Regions from separate parts of the Kitasatospora setae KM-6054 genome, predicted to be linked through region 3. Evidence: riboswitches for the same ligand, from Rfam matches in the RefSeq annotation. Region 3 holds a riboswitch; each other region holds the start of a gene.
The links. A riboswitch is a leader RNA that binds a small molecule or an ion and turns the genes downstream of it on or off. The one in region 3 is predicted to bind cyclic di-AMP.
Positions count from the first base shown of each region.

Region 1: it holds a riboswitch for cyclic di-AMP, as region 3 does, so the genes downstream of both, KSE_RS45900 (LysM peptidoglycan-binding domain-containing protein) here and KSE_RS45705 (transglycosylase family protein) in region 3, are expected to answer to the same signal.
Region 2: it holds a riboswitch for cyclic di-AMP, as region 3 does, so the genes downstream of both, KSE_RS45570 (LysM peptidoglycan-binding domain-containing protein) here and KSE_RS45705 (transglycosylase family protein) in region 3, are expected to answer to the same signal.
Region 4: it holds a riboswitch for cyclic di-AMP, as region 3 does, so the genes downstream of both, KSE_RS12920 (M23 family metallopeptidase) here and KSE_RS45705 (transglycosylase family protein) in region 3, are expected to answer to the same signal.

Region 1 covers NC_016109.1:5,176,402-5,179,921, forward strand. Annotated here, with positions in the region: gene KSE_RS23050 (cytochrome P450 family protein) at 137-1,381, shown strand; cyclic di-AMP (ydaO/yuaA leader) riboswitch at 1,616-1,813, shown strand; gene KSE_RS45900 (LysM peptidoglycan-binding domain-containing protein) at 1,817-2,557, shown strand; gene eno (phosphopyruvate hydratase) at 2,848-3,520, shown strand, end outside.
Region 2 covers NC_016109.1:462,459-465,978, reverse strand. Annotated here, with positions in the region: gene KSE_RS01935 (CapA family protein) at 1-791, shown strand, start outside; gene KSE_RS45570 (LysM peptidoglycan-binding domain-containing protein) at 814-2,031, opposite strand; cyclic di-AMP (ydaO/yuaA leader) riboswitch at 2,035-2,202, opposite strand; gene KSE_RS01925 (MFS transporter) at 2,701-3,520, shown strand, end outside.
Region 3 covers NC_016109.1:1,907,704-1,911,223, reverse strand. Annotated here, with positions in the region: gene KSE_RS08425 (hypothetical protein) at 1-51, opposite strand, end outside; gene KSE_RS45705 (transglycosylase family protein) at 161-1,495, opposite strand; cyclic di-AMP (ydaO/yuaA leader) riboswitch at 1,501-1,670, opposite strand; gene KSE_RS08415 (hypothetical protein) at 2,067-2,843, opposite strand; gene KSE_RS08410 (G8 domain-containing protein) at 3,047-3,520, shown strand, end outside.
Region 4 covers NC_016109.1:2,932,250-2,935,769, forward strand. Annotated here, with positions in the region: tRNA gene KSE_RS12910 (tRNA-Pro) at 165-238, opposite strand; tRNA gene KSE_RS12915 (tRNA-Gly) at 390-463, shown strand; gene KSE_RS12920 (M23 family metallopeptidase) at 615-1,634, opposite strand; cyclic di-AMP (ydaO/yuaA leader) riboswitch at 1,640-1,792, opposite strand; gene KSE_RS12925 (hypothetical protein) at 2,154-2,348, opposite strand; gene KSE_RS12930 (PP2C family protein-serine/threonine phosphatase) at 2,818-3,520, opposite strand, start outside.

The sequences.
Region 1 (3,520 bases), 3.3 Mb from region 3:
AGCGAACCCGTGGCCGGCCCGCACGCCGCCCACTGTGGTTATCGGAGGATCGTAGGCACGCCCCGACGCTCCGCAACAGGGAATACCCACCAGGTGACCAGACTCACGCGACGGCGCTTCCCGATACGGTCAAGACATGCCCGATCAGCCCCGCGCCGCCCATCCGCAACTCTTCACCTGGGAGTTCGCGGCCGACCCCTACCCGGCGTACGCCTGGCTGCGCGAGCACGCCCCGGTGCACCGCACCACCCTGCCGAGCGGGGTCGACGCCTGGCTGGTCACCCGCTACGCGGACGCCCGGCAGGCGCTGGCGGACGCCCGGCTGTCGAAGAACCCGGCGCACCACAGCGAGCAGGCCCACCGCAGCGGACGGGTCGGCATCCCGGGCGAGCGGCAGGCCGACCTGATGACCCACCTGCTGAACATCGACCCGCCCGACCACACCCGGCTGCGCCGGCTGGTCTCCAAGGCGTTCACCCCGCGCCGGGTGGCCGAGTTCGAACCGCGGGTGCGGGAGATCACCGACCGGCTGATCGACTCCTTCGCCGGCCGCGGCGAGGCCGACCTGATCCACGAGTTCGCCTTCCCGCTGCCCATCTACGCGATCTGCGACCTGCTCGGCGTCCCGCCCGAGGACCAGGACGACCTGCGCGACTGGGCCGGGATGATGATCCGTCACACGGGCGGGAAGCGGGGAGGGGTGGGCCGCGCCGTCAAGCAGATCCGCGGCTACCTGGCCGACCTGATCCACCGCAAGCGGGCCGACCTCGGCGACGACCTGATCTCCGGCCTGATCCGGGCCGGCGACCACGGTGAGCACCTCACCGAGAACGAGGCCGCGGCGATGGCCTTCATCTTGCTTTTCGCCGGGTTCGAGACCACCATCAACCTCATCGGCAACGGCATGTACGCGCTGCTGCGGAACCCGGACCAGCGCGCGCTGCTCCAGGGGTCGCTGGCCCGCGGCGAGTCCGGCCTGCTGGCCACCGGCGTCGAGGAACTGCTGCGCTACGACGGCCCGGTGGAGCTGGCGACCTGGCGCTTCGCCACCGCCCCGCTGACCATCGGCGGGGTGGACATCCCGGTCGGCGACCCGGTGCTGGTGGTGCTCGCCGCGGCCGACCGCGACCCGGCCCGGTTCGCCGCCGAGAACACCCTCGACCTGGCCCGCGCCGACAACCCGCACCTCGGTTTCGGTCACGGCATCCACTACTGCATCGGCGCCCCGCTGGCCCGGCTTGAGGGGCAGTACGCGATCGGCAGCCTACTGACCAGGCTTCCGGACGTTCGGCTGGCGGCCGATCCGGCCGGACTGCGCTGGCGGGGCGGGCTGATCATGCGCGGTCTGCGCGACCTCCCGATCTCCTTCACGCCCCGCTGACGCCGTTTCAACCCACCCGACACGCCGTACGACCGGGTCGACGACGCGCCGGGGCGGGGGCGCGCGTCGCACGCCTGCTCGGGAGAAATCAGGACATAAGCGGATCGTTCGTATACCCGAATCGAAGATCCGTAATTTCGGCGTGATCATGGTGATATGAGCTTGTGATTGCTCGTCAGCTTTGCCTACTCTCCGACATGCCCGCAGCTGCCGGGCCCCGACCGCGGTACGCCGAGTCCTGTCCGCCGCGTCCTCGGGCCATCGACCAGGTACCGGACAGGAGCGGGGGAACCAGTGTGAACGCCGTCGTCCCAACGGCTTGGGGTGAAGCCGCCGAGGAGCGGGCGCAACCGCGTCCGAACCGTCCGGCGGCCGGGCCAGCCTCCCGGTCCGAACCCGACAGCTCACCTCGCAGGCGTGCGGAGAGGAAGTCCCGTGCTGTTCTCCAACGCTGCCCGTCACCGCCGTAGTACCAAGGCCGAGAAGGTCATCGCCGCCGCCGGCGTGGCCTCGGTCGGCCTGGCCCTGCCCCTGCTCGCCGCCACCGGAGCGGCAGCCGCACCCGTCGACACCTGGGACCGCGTCGCCCAGTGCGAGAGCGGCGGCAACTGGAACACCAACACCGGGAACGGTTTCTACGGCGGCCTGCAGTTCACCTCCTCCACCTGGCGCGCCTACGGCGGCGCCCAGTACGCGGCCCGCGCCGACCAGGCCAGCCGCGCCCAGCAGATCGCGGTGGCCGAGCGGGTGCTCGCCGGCCAGGGCCCCGGCGCCTGGCCGGTCTGCTCCAAGCGGGCCGGACTCGCCAAGGGCGGCGCGCCCGCCGACGTCTCCGACGACGCCGCCTCGCGCTCCGGCGAGCGCACCCCCGCACCGCAGCCGCCGAAGGGCCAGCCGCCGACGAAGCCGGCCAAGCCCGGCGGCAAGCCCACCGCCACGCCCACCCGGCCCGCCGAGCAGCCGCGCTCCACCGACTCCCAGCCCGCCGCCGCCCCGCAGGCCGCCCCGCAGGACGCCACCGCCGGCGGCTACACCGTCCGGGAGGGCGACACGCTCTCCGGCATCGCCGTCGCCCGGCAGGTGGCCGGCGGCTGGGAGCGGATCTACCGGGACAACCACCAGCTGATCGGCGCCGACCCGGACCTGATCGTCCCCGGCCAGGTGCTCGCGCTCTGACCCCGCGGGGCGCCGGATCCCGGCATCCGGGACGCGCACGGCCGGCGGCCTGACGAGGCCCCGCCGCCGCCCTGACGAGGGCCGCGTCCCCTGACACCCCGTCCGCCCCCGGCACGCGCGGCGCGGTTCGCGCCGCCGGGAGCGGTGCGGCGGCCGTCAAACAGGTGAACTACCGGGGGGTAGTCCGGCCACACCGTGAGACGGGGCCCGGCCGAGAGTGGCCCAGCGGCGGTGTACGGCTAGGCTCTGGTCGTAACGACCACACATCCGCTTCCGCTAGGAGATGCCTCGTGCCGTCCATTGATGTCGTCGTAGCCCGTGAGATCCTCGACTCCCGCGGCAACCCCACGGTCGAGGTCGAGGTCGGTCTCGACGACGGCAGCACCGGTCGCGCGGCCGTCCCGTCGGGTGCCTCCACCGGCGCCTTCGAGGCCCTGGAGCTCCGCGACGGTGACAAGAACCGCTACTTCGGCAAGGGCGTCGAGAAGGCCGTCCTCGCCGTGATCGAGCAGATCGGCCCCGAGCTGGTCGGCTACGACGCCACCGAGCAGCGCCTCATCGACCAGGCCATGCTCGACCTGGACGCCACCCCGGACAAGTCCTCGCTCGGCGCCAACGCCATCCTCGGCGTCTCGCTCGCCGTGGCGCACGCCGCCTCCGAGGCCAGCGACCTGCCGCTGTTCCGCTACCTGGGCGGCCCGAACGCCCACGTGCTGCCCGTCCCGATGATGAACATCCTCAACGGCGGCTCGCACGCGGACTCCAACGTCGACATCCAGGAGTTCATGATCGCCCCGATCGGCGCGGAGTCCTTCTCCGAGGCCGTCCGCTGGGGCGTCGAGGTCTACCACACGCTCAAGGGCGTGCTGAAGGAGCGCGGCCTCTCCACCGGCCTGGGCGACGAGGGCGGCTTCGCCCCGAACCTGGACTCCAACCGGGAGGCCCTGGACCTCATCACCGAGG
Region 2 (3,520 bases), 1.4 Mb from region 3:
TCACCAGCCGCGGCAAGGCCGAGGCCAAGACCTACACCTTCCGCACCACCCCCAAGGCGCTCGACGCGCTCAAGGACGCCGGCGTCGACGTGGTCTCCCAGGCCAACAACCACGCCGTCGACTTCGGCCCCGACGGCCTCGCCGACACCCTCGCCGCGAAGGCCGCCTCCCCGATACCCGTGGTCGGCATCGGCAAGGACGCCGCCGAGGCGTACGCCCCGTACGTCACCACGGTGCGCGGCGTGAAGGTCGCCGTGCTGGGAGCCAGCCAGGTCAACGAGATCACCAACCAGAAGTGGCGGGCCGGCGCGCACAAGCCCGGCATCGCCTCCGCCCTCGACGAGCCCGCGCTGCTGCGCGCCGTCACCGCGGCGAAGGCCCAGGCGCCCGTGGTCCTGGTCTACCTGCACTGGGGCGACGAGGGGGTGGCCTGCCCGACCCGGGCGCAGACCTCGCTCGCCAAGAAGCTCGCCGACGCCGGAGCGACCGCCGTGGTCGGCACCCACGCCCACACCATGCTCGGCTCGGGCATGCTCGGGAAGACCTACGTCGCGTACGGCTTCGGCAACTTCCTCTGGTACGGCACCTCGAACTACGCCGCCTCCGACGAGACCGGCGTCACCACGCTCACCGTCACCGCCGACGGCCGGGTCACCGGCGAGGTCTTCACCCCCGCCCACATCGACGGCCGCGGCGTGCCCGTCCCGCAGAACGGGAACGCCGCGCGGACCGCCCAGCAGCGCCGCGACGGCCTGCGCGGCTGCACCGGGCTGGCCGCCGCCCCGAAGTGACGGCGGCCGGCCCGGGCCGGTGTCACTTCAGGTCCAGCACCTGGCCCGGGTGGATCAGGTCCGGGTTCCCGCCGACCACCTGCTGGTTCGACGCGTAGAGCTCGGACCAGCCGCCGTCCACCGCGTGGGTGCGGGCGATCGAGGCCAGGGTGTCGCCCGGGCCGACGGTGTACGGCTGCGCGGACCCGGCGGCCGGGCCTGCCGGGGTGGCGGCCGCAGCCGCGTCCGTGGGTGCGGCGGTGGAGGGGGCCGGGGTTGCGGGGGCGCTCGGCGTGGCCGTCGTTGCGGACGAGGCGGACGGGGTGGACGGGGTGGGCGAGGTCGGGGCGTCCGGGGTCGGGCTCACCGGGGCGGTGGGGAACAGGCCGCTGCCGTTTCCGCCGTTCCCGTTGTTGCCGTTTCCGTTGTTGCCCTCGGCGGGGGCGCCCGGGGTGGGCGTGGTGGTCGGGCCGGTGGGCACCAGCGGGGTGCCGGGGGAGGCCGGCGGGACGGTCGGCGTGGCCGAGGCGTCCGGGGCGGGCGTGGTCGGGGTGCCGGGAGCGGGGGTCGCCGAGTCGGTCGGGGCGGGCGGGGTGGGCGTGCTCGGCTGCGGCTGCGGGTGCGTCAACTGCAGGTAGCGCTCGTACAGGCTCTGGTGGCTGGTCCAGAACCAGGCGCCGTTCTTCTCGTACCAGTACACGTGCGCGACCGGGTCGTAGCCGGGCAGCCCGGAGAACACCGGTGCGGTGCTGCCGTCCGCCGGTGCGGTGCTGCCGTCCGGGGCCGCGTTGACCGCCGCGATGCCGCGGGCGCCGCGCAGCGAACCGGTCTCGCTCGCCGAGTCGTTGTCGTCGACGACGCCCGGCGCGCTGGCGGTGTTCAGGCCGGCGCCGTCCGCGCAGGCGGACCAGGGCGACGGGCCCTCGGTGGCCAGGATGCGCTCGGCGACGGCGATCTGCTGGCTGCGGGTGGCGCCGTCCGGCAGCGGGGCGTACTGGGTGCCGCCGTAGTCGGTCCAGCGCTGGGCGTTGATCTGCAGGCCGCCGTAGAGGCCGTTGCCCGCGTTGGAGCCCCAGTTCCCTCCGCTTTCGCACTCGGCGACCCGGTCCCAGACCGCGCTGGGCGCGGCGTGCGCGCCGCTCACGGTGAGCAGCGGCAGGGCGATGCCGAGGCCGGCCACACCGGCCGCCGCGATCGCGCGCTCGGCGGTCTTCTCCGCCTGGCTCTGCCGGCGATGACGTCCCGAACCCGTGAAGAGCATGCGAGATCCTCTCCGCACGCCTGCGAGGTGAGCTGTCGGGTTCGGACCGGGAGGGAGGCCCGGCCGCCGCACTCCGGTCGCCCGGCGCTGACGGCTTCACCCCTAGCCGTGGGGGACGGCAACAAACGTGGTTCCCCCGCCCCTGCCCAAGGGTTGTGGTGGTCGACCCGGCGACGCGGTGGACAGGGCTCGGCGTTGTCGCGCTGCGGGGCCCGGCGGTGCGGGCAGGGAGGAGCCTATTCACTCGAACGTGGCAATCACAAGCTCGTCGCGCCCGGATCACGCCTTCGTCACGCTGGTTGCCGCCTGGTGTGTGGGCGACCTGTTGACGATGTCTCGGGTGGTTGACCGAGTCGCCGGGCGGCGCCGTCGGTCGAGCCGTCCGGTCGTCCGGTCGTCCGGTCGGTTGGTCGGTCGATCGGCTGGAGAAGTGTGGCCGATCGGTGGGATTGGAACGGTCGCCTGCGGGGGAGAGAGGGGCCCCGGCGTGGGGCGGCGGATGGCTCGGGAGAGGCAAGTCGCCTGTAGGGGAGGCAAGTTGGGGCCAATACGGGCAATCTCCGTGTTGCGGATAAATGGCGCGACAGGGTGTCGACGGACTTCCTACGATCGCCCTGCTCGCTGTTCCCGCGGGCGTGTCACCGAGTCAGTGGAGGAGGTCCCGTGCGCGTGCTGGTTCCCGAAGTGCTCCGCACCGAGCGCCGGTTCGCCAGGCTGTTCGTCGGCCAGTCGTTGTCGGTCCTGGGCGACCGGGTGTCGTTCGTGGCGCTGCCCTTCGCGGTGCTGTCGATCAGCGACTCGGCCGCCGACGTCGGGCTGGTCGCGACGGCGGGCCTGCTCCCGCTGCTGGTGTTCACACTCGTCGGCGGCGTCTGGGCGGACCGCCTGCCCAGGCAGCGGATCATGCTGGCCTCCGACCTGGTGCGGTGCGCTGTCCAGGCGGCCATCGCGGTGCTGCTGCTCACCGGCACCGCCCGGGTCGGGCTGCTCGCTCTGCTGGCGGCGGTGTTCGGTGTCGCGGACGCGTTCTTCCTGCCGGCCTCCACCGGCCTGCTGCTCCTGCTCGTCCCCGCCGACCGACTGCGCGAGGCGAACGCCCTGCGCGGCTTCGTGCAGTCGGCGAGCCTGGTGGTCGGTCCGGCGCTGGCCAGCGTACTGATCGCACTGGCCGGCCCGGGCGGCGCGCTGGCGCTCGACGCGGTGAGCTTCGCGGCCAGCGCCGCCGTACTGGCCCGCCTGGGCGCGGTCGGTGCAGTGGGCGCGGGAGGAGGGGGCGTCGGCGGTGCGGTCGGCGGTGTCGCCGGGGCGGCGGCGGGCGGGCGGCAGGGGTTCCTGGCCGAGCTGCGGGTCGGCTGGCAGCACGTGCGCGGTCGGACGTGGGTGTGGTCGGGGATGCTGGCGATAGCGGTCTACCACGTGGTGGTGCTGCCCTCGGTGTTCGTCATCGGGCCGCTGTTGGCGAAGCGCGAGTGGGGCGGCGCGAGTGCGT
Region 3 (3,520 bases):
CATCGCCTCCAGCGCCAGGTCCGCGTCCAGCGTGACGGTCACTTTCGCCATGGTTCCGGCTCCCGGGTTCGTCCAGTCGATCGGTCCCGGCCGAGAATAGGCCGCTGCCCCCGGAGCCGACCAGGGTCTCCGGGGGCAGCGGTGCTCCACCGCTCGCGGATCAGACGCGGCCCGCGAAGTCCGGGGCCCAGTTCGCGACGGTCTCGGTGCGGACGCCGGAGCGCGGGTTCGCGGCCTCGACGTACTTGCCGTCGCCCACGTACAGCGCGACGTGGTAGACGCCCGAGTTGGCGCCGTTGCTCGACCAGAACAGCAGGTCGCCCGGCTGCAGGCTGTCCAGCGACACCCGGGTCGCGTAGTCGGCCTGGTCGGCGGCGACCCGCGGCAGGCTGATGCCCGCCTGGCGGAACGCGGCCTGGGTCAGGCCCGAGCAGTCCCAGCCGCCGTTGCCGGTGCCGCCGTAGACGTACGCCTGGCCGAGCTTGGACAGCGCGAAGTCGATCGCCGCGGCCTTGGAACCGGTCGCCTTGACGGCGGTGGTGGCGGTGGCGGTCTTGGCCTCGGTGGTGGCGGTGGTGGCGGTGCCGGTGGCGCTCTTGGCCGCGGTGGTCGCCGTGGAGGCGCCGGCCTTGCCGCCGGTGCGGCCGCTCTTCCAGGACGAGCCCTGGTAGGAGGAGCCGTTCGACGACTTGGTGGCCGGGGCGGACTGCTGCGGCTGCGCGGTCGCGGTCGCGGTGCCGCCCAGGGCGAGCTGCTGACCCGGGTAGATCATGTCCGGGCCCTCGGTGAGGACCGAGCGGTTCAGGTCGTACAGCTTCTGCCAGCCGCCGTCCACGTGCTGGCTCTGCGCGATCGCGGACAGCCAGTCGCCCGCCACCACGGTGTAGGTGCCGGCCGACTGGTCGGTCGCGGCCGGGGTGCTCTGCTCGGCCTGGGGCTGCGCCTGGGCCTGGGGCTGGGACTGGTTCTGGTGGCGGGACTGCGACCAGGAGTGCTGGGACTTGTCCGTGCCGCCGGACTGCGACTGCGACGGCGACGGCGACTGGGTGGAGCCGGTCGAGTTCGAGGACGACGACGAGGACGAGGACGACGAGTTGCCGGACGAGCCGGAGGTGTCGACCTGGGGGGCCGCGCCGCCCTTGGTCAGGCCGGCCTGGACGGAGCAGACGGGCCAGGCGCCGGGGCCCTGGACGGCCAGCACCTTCTCGGCGGTGGCGATCTGCTGCTCCTTGGTGGCGAGGTCGGCGCGCGAGGCGTACGCGGTGCCGCCGAACTCGGCCCAGGTGGAGGCGGTGAACTGCAGGCCGCCGTAGAAGCCGTTGCCGGTGTTGATCGACCAGTTGCCGCTGGACTCGCACTGGGCGACCTTGTCCCAGGTGGCGACGGTGGCCGCGGAGGCGGAACCGGCGGTCAGGCAGGGAATCGTGAGGCCGATGCCGACGACGCCGGTGGTGGCGATCAGGCGGCGGGCGTTCTTGGAGCTGATGGGCAGCATGAAGGAGCGTTCCTCTCCCACGCCTGCGAGGTGAGCTGTCGGATTCGGGCCGGAGTCGCCCGGCCGAGCACACCTCGCGGTGCGCCCGGCTTCACCCCAAGCCCCGTGCGGTCCTGCGACCGCCCGGGGCGACTTACCTGGTTCCCCCGCCCCTGCCGTGGTGCGTTGTGCATGAGCCGACCCACCCGGCGGCAGGACTCGGCGTTCCGGGTGGGCTGGGTCCGTGTGTCCACGAACGTGGGCAGGAGATTAAGCGGACTCAAGGGCGAATGGCAAATATCCGGGAAAGGTTTTCCGGGCCCCGGAAAAGGTGATCAAGAATTCCGGGCGGAACTCCGTTGCCGCTGGCGGGGGCTGCGGGAGCGTCAGGAAAAGGTGGATCTTGTGACCGTTTTGGGTGTTAAAGGGCTTTGGTTGCCATATGAGTCGTTGATGCCCCTCTGGTCGGACGGCACGCCGGTGAATTGTCCATTTGATGGCGTTATTTCCAGGGGGGCCGGAGCGGAGTCGACCCCGGGGCGGGGCGGCGGGTTCTCGCGGTCCGGCCGAATTCCTTTTTCCGGACGGGCCGTCAGAATTCCGGTCGGGAAGCGTCCTTCCGCGACCGCGCCGCGCTCAGCCACTCGCCCCCGGCCGCGGACCGGGCCTCCCGGGCGGCGTACCGCAGGCTGAGCGCCGCCAGCGGCCCGCGCAGGCCGGGCGGGAGGTCGGCGGGCGCGTGCAGCCGGTGGCAGGTGTCCGTGATGGCCTCGATCCGCGCCCACGGGCCCGGCGGCTCCGCGTCCAGGTGGGCGAAGCCGCTCCCCTCGGCGGGCAGCGGCAGGCCCCGGCGGGCCAGCCGGTACACCTCCGCCATGCCGGCCGCGGCGACGGCGTGCAGGGTGCGCAGCGGCCGGAGCGGGACGGGGAACAGGGCGCGCCGACCGGAGTCGAGCGCGGCGGCGCCCGCCCGCCGGAGCACCTCCAGCTCCCGCACGGCCGCCGACTCGGCCGCCCCGCCCCGCCCGGGCGGCGGGAGCTCCGCGGTGGGCGGCCAGCCGTAGTCGGTGGCGCAGGAGGAGAGCCAGCACCGGCCCAGCGGGCCCGCGTGCCGCCAGGCGAAGCGCTCCGGCAGGGTGGGCGGCCAGTCGCGCCGGTGCGCCGAGGCGAGGGTGAGCAGGTGGTGCGTCTCGGCGATCTCGGCGATCGCCTCCACCGCCGTGCCGAAGCCGGGCGGGCGGCCGTAGTCGGCGGCCAGGACCGGGTCCACGCCGAACCGGGCCAGCGAGCGGATCGCGGTGAAGCCGCCCTGCTGCGCACGCGTCGAGGCGAACCGGTGGCGCTCCTCGGGGGTGGGCGTCTTCGCCATGGCCGGTCCGTTCCTCTGCGGGGAAGGTGAGTTGACGGTCAATCAGGTGATACGCCCGGGCGGAATCGAACGTTCCCGAACGGGCGTCCGGAGGTGCTACGCCAGGATGCTTACCCCGTCCGGAACATGACGTGTCCGGGTGGCGGCCGTGCCTAAGCTGCCCCCGACGACTCAGGGTTGCGGGCCCCGGGAGGGCGGCCGAGGTGGAAGAGCAGCGGAACAGCGAGCAGACCCCGGCCGTCCGGCACCGGCACCGGCGGCCGCTGGTGGGGCGGCGCAGGATGCTGACCTGGCTGGCGGTCGGGACGGTGGCGGCGCTCGGCGGGGGAGTGGTGCTGCGGCAGTCGCTGGCGGGCGCGGACGAGACCTCGGCCCGGCCGGCCCCGCCCGGCGGCAGCACGCCCGCGGGCGGGCACCAGCACGGCACCGGCGGCCCGCCGCCCGCCTCGGCGAGCCCCGACCCGTCCGCGCCGCAGCCGCCGCCGGTCGACCGGAGCGGCCGGAACTGGTCGGACGCCAAGGGCTGGGGCGGCAAGGTGCCCGGGCCCGGCAGCGCGGTGCGGATCGCCGACAAGGTGGTGCTGGACGCCGACGCGCAGGTCGGCTCGCTGCTGGTGGAGAAGACCGGCTCGCTGGTGTTCGCCGCCGACCGGTCGCTGACCCTGGCCAGCGCCGGC
Region 4 (3,520 bases), 1.0 Mb from region 3:
GTACCACGAAAGCGGCTGTGCCCGGCACCGGGGTCCGGCCGGACGGACCGGGCCGGGAGGCGGGAACGGGAAGAGCGGGGACGGGCGCGGGCCGCGACGACGGCGACGGCGACGCCGCAACGACAACAGGGCCCCGCCCACCGACGAGACCCTGCCGCACACGGTCGGGGTGACCGGATTCGAACCGACGGCCTTCCGCTCCCAAAGCGGACGCGCTACCAACCTGCGCCACACCCCGTGGTGCCGAGCAGAAGAGTACACGCCGACCCGCCCCCGACCGGGGCGATATCGACGAGCCGACGAGGCGGAAGGAGTGTGCAATCCACCGACCCGACCAGGTACGCTAGGCCAGTCCTCACCGCCTCCGGGGCGGTGCCGGGCGTTCCCCTGCGGGTGTAGCTCAATGGTAGAGCCCCAGTCTTCCAAACTGGTCACGCGAGTTCGATTCTCGTCACCCGCTCCACGAGGCCGACGGCCCCGACCACCCAGGTGGTCGGGGCCGTTCGCCGTTCCGCAGCCGGGCCGGAGCCGTTCCGGGGCCGGGCGCCCCGGCGAAGCCCGGAGGCCCCGCGCGGTGGTTCTCGCGCGGGGCCTCCGGGGAGTGGTGCCGGGGATCAGACGTTGACGCCGTGGGCGGCCAGGTAGGCGACCGGGTCGATGTCGGAGCCGTAGTCCGGGGTGGTGCGGATCTCGAAGTGCAGGTGCGGGCCGGTCACGTTGCCGGTGGCACCGGAGAGGCCGATCTGCTGGCCCGCGGTCACGGCCTGGCCGGCCGAGACCGAGATCGAGGACAGGTGCGCGTACTGGGCGTACTTGCCGTCGGCCAGCTTGATGACGACCTGGTTGCCGTAGGCGCCGCCGTTGCCGGCCGAGACCACGGTGCCGCCGGCGATCGCCTTCAGGCTGGTGCCGGTGGAGACCGGGAAGTCGATGCCGGTGTGGTAGCCGCTGGACCAGTTGGAGCCCGCCACCTTGTAGCCGGTGGTGACGCTGCCCGGCGCCGGGGCGACGTAGCCGGAGGAGGCGGTCGCGGCGGACGACGAGGACGAGGCCGCGGAGGACGACGACGAGGTCGACTTCTGGGTCTGGGTCTGGGTCTTCGTCTGGGTCTTCGTCTGGGTCTGGACCTGGGTCTGGGTCTTCGTCTGGGCCTGGGTCTTCGCGGCGGTGCCGGTCGAGGTCTTCGGCGCGGCCGCGGCGGCGGTGTCCGAGGAGGTGGACGCGGGCGCGGACGCGGCGGCGGCCTGGCCGCCGAGGGTCAGCTGCTGGCCCGGGCGGATCAGGTCCGGGTTGCCGCCGATGACCGAGCGGTTGTCCTGGTAGAGCTTCTCCCAGCCGCCGTCCACGTTCTTCGCGGTGGCGATCTTGGAGAGGGTGTCGCCGGAGACGACCCGGTAGGTCTGGTCGGCGGCCGGGGCGGCGCTGGAGGCGCTGTCCGCGGCGGTGTCGGCGACCGGGGTCGCGTCGACGGAGACGTTGGCCCACGAGCGGCCGCCGTCCTGGTGGTCGGCGGTGCCGTGCGCGGAGGCGGCAGTGGCCGGGAGGCCGATCGCGGCGCCGGCCACGCCGGTGGCGATGGCGATGCGGACGACGGTGGCCAGGCGCGGCTTGCGGTGCTTGCCCTGAGCGGACATGAAGCTGTTCCTCTCCGACGCCTGCGAGGTGAGCTGTCGGGTTCGGGCGAGAGTTGCCCGGCCGCGTCTCCGCGGCTTCACCCCGAGCCGTTCCCGTGCGTTCCGGGCCCGGCGTACTACCTGTGGTTCCCCCGCTCCTGCCGTGGCGTGGTGTTCTGGTCGGCACCGAGCGACGGCAGGACTAGGCGTTCCGCTCGGTGGCCCACCCGGCCGATGTCCGGGCTGCGGAGGAAGCAAAACCCACGGCTCGCGGAGCTGGCAAGCGCCGAAAAGCCCCGTTCCCGGACCCGGGAGGGGGCTGACGGTCCGCCAGGTCACGCTCCGCCGTCGGCAGGCCGCGCTGCGCGTACGGGATCATGACGGTGCGCCCACGAACGGCGTACAGCGGGCGACTTCGGTCACCGTGCGCGTTCGGGCGCCGACCAGGCGTGACGGGGCGGGTGACCCTGGTCACCCGCGGACGGGACTTCGGGACGGGGCAGGAGGTCCCGCGGCCGTCCGGGAGGGGTCTCGGGGGGGTCAGCCGGCGATGCCCGCGATCGCCTTGGAGACCGACTGGAGGAACTGCTGGATCGGCCCGGCCATCGTCGACTGGCTGAGCATGAAGCCGAACAGCGCGGCGATGACCGCGTGCCCGCCCTTCAGCTGCTTGTTGCGGATGAAGATGAAGACGATGATGCCGAACAGGACAAGGGCGGAGACGGAGAAGGCCACGGGGACTCACTTCCTCGATTCGTGGCGGGGATTCGGGTCGGAACCGGCGATGGTTCCAGGCGGAAACCGGCCCCTGCCCCCCGTGTCCCCACCACTCCATCCGGACTCAGTGTGGTCGCTCGTGCGGAGTGCGTAAAGGACTTGCCCCGTCACCGGGGGCCCCAACCCGCGTACTGGGACTGATTTTCGCCGTCCGCGACGATAGCGGACGGGTCCTGACGGAGCGTCGGCGGGAGGCCGTCCGCGGGGCCCGCGGGGGCAAACCGGCAGGCAGCCGGGCCGTGGCCCACGGGGCGGGTGGGGCAACGGAATTGGCCGAAGATCAACGTTCGGGTTTGACACTCCGTGGGCACCCCGTGCCGGGCGATTCCACACCGGTCCACCACAGTTGGCGCACGGCCGGACGGAGCGGGTACGGGGCGGGTACGGAGAGCGTACGGGGAGCGTCCGGACGGCGCGCGGCCGGGGTTCAGCGGCGCCAGACCAGCAGCACGGCGCGGTCGTCGTTGACGTGCTTGGCGACGCTGTCGATCAGCCGGACCGCGGCGCCGGAGCGGCCGCTCACCGGGGTGGTGGCGACCAGCCGGTCGGCCTCGCCCATCAGCCGGTCCATGCCCTCGCCGAGGTCGCGGCCGGGGATCTCGACCATGCCGTCGGTGCACAGCATCAGCAGGTCGCCGGGGCCCAGGACGCCGCGCACGCCCTCGAACTTGGCGCCGTCGTAGACACCGAGCAGCGGGCCCTCGGCCTCCTTGACCTCCCAGCGGCCGGCCCCGGCCAGCCGGTGCATGCCGGGCAGGTGGCCGGCCGAGAGGAGTTCGTACTCGCCAGTGTCCAGGTCGATGACCAGGTGGACGGCGGTGGCGAAGCCCTCGGCCCAGTCCTGGCGCAGCAGGTAGCCGTTGGCGGCGGGCAGGAAGTCGTGGGCGGGCAGCGAGCCGAGCAGTCCGCCGAAGGCGCCGGAGAGCAGCAGGGCGCGGCTGCCCGCGTCCATGCCCTTGCCGGAGACGTCGGCGAGCACGGTCTCCAGCACCCGGCCGCCGGGGCCGGTGCGGGCGGCGACCATGAAGTCGCCGGAGAAGGACTGGCCGCCGGCCGGGCGGAGCGCGGTGTCGGTGTGCCAGCCGTCGGGCAGCTGCGGGAACCGGCCCTGGACCCGGATCCGTTCGCGC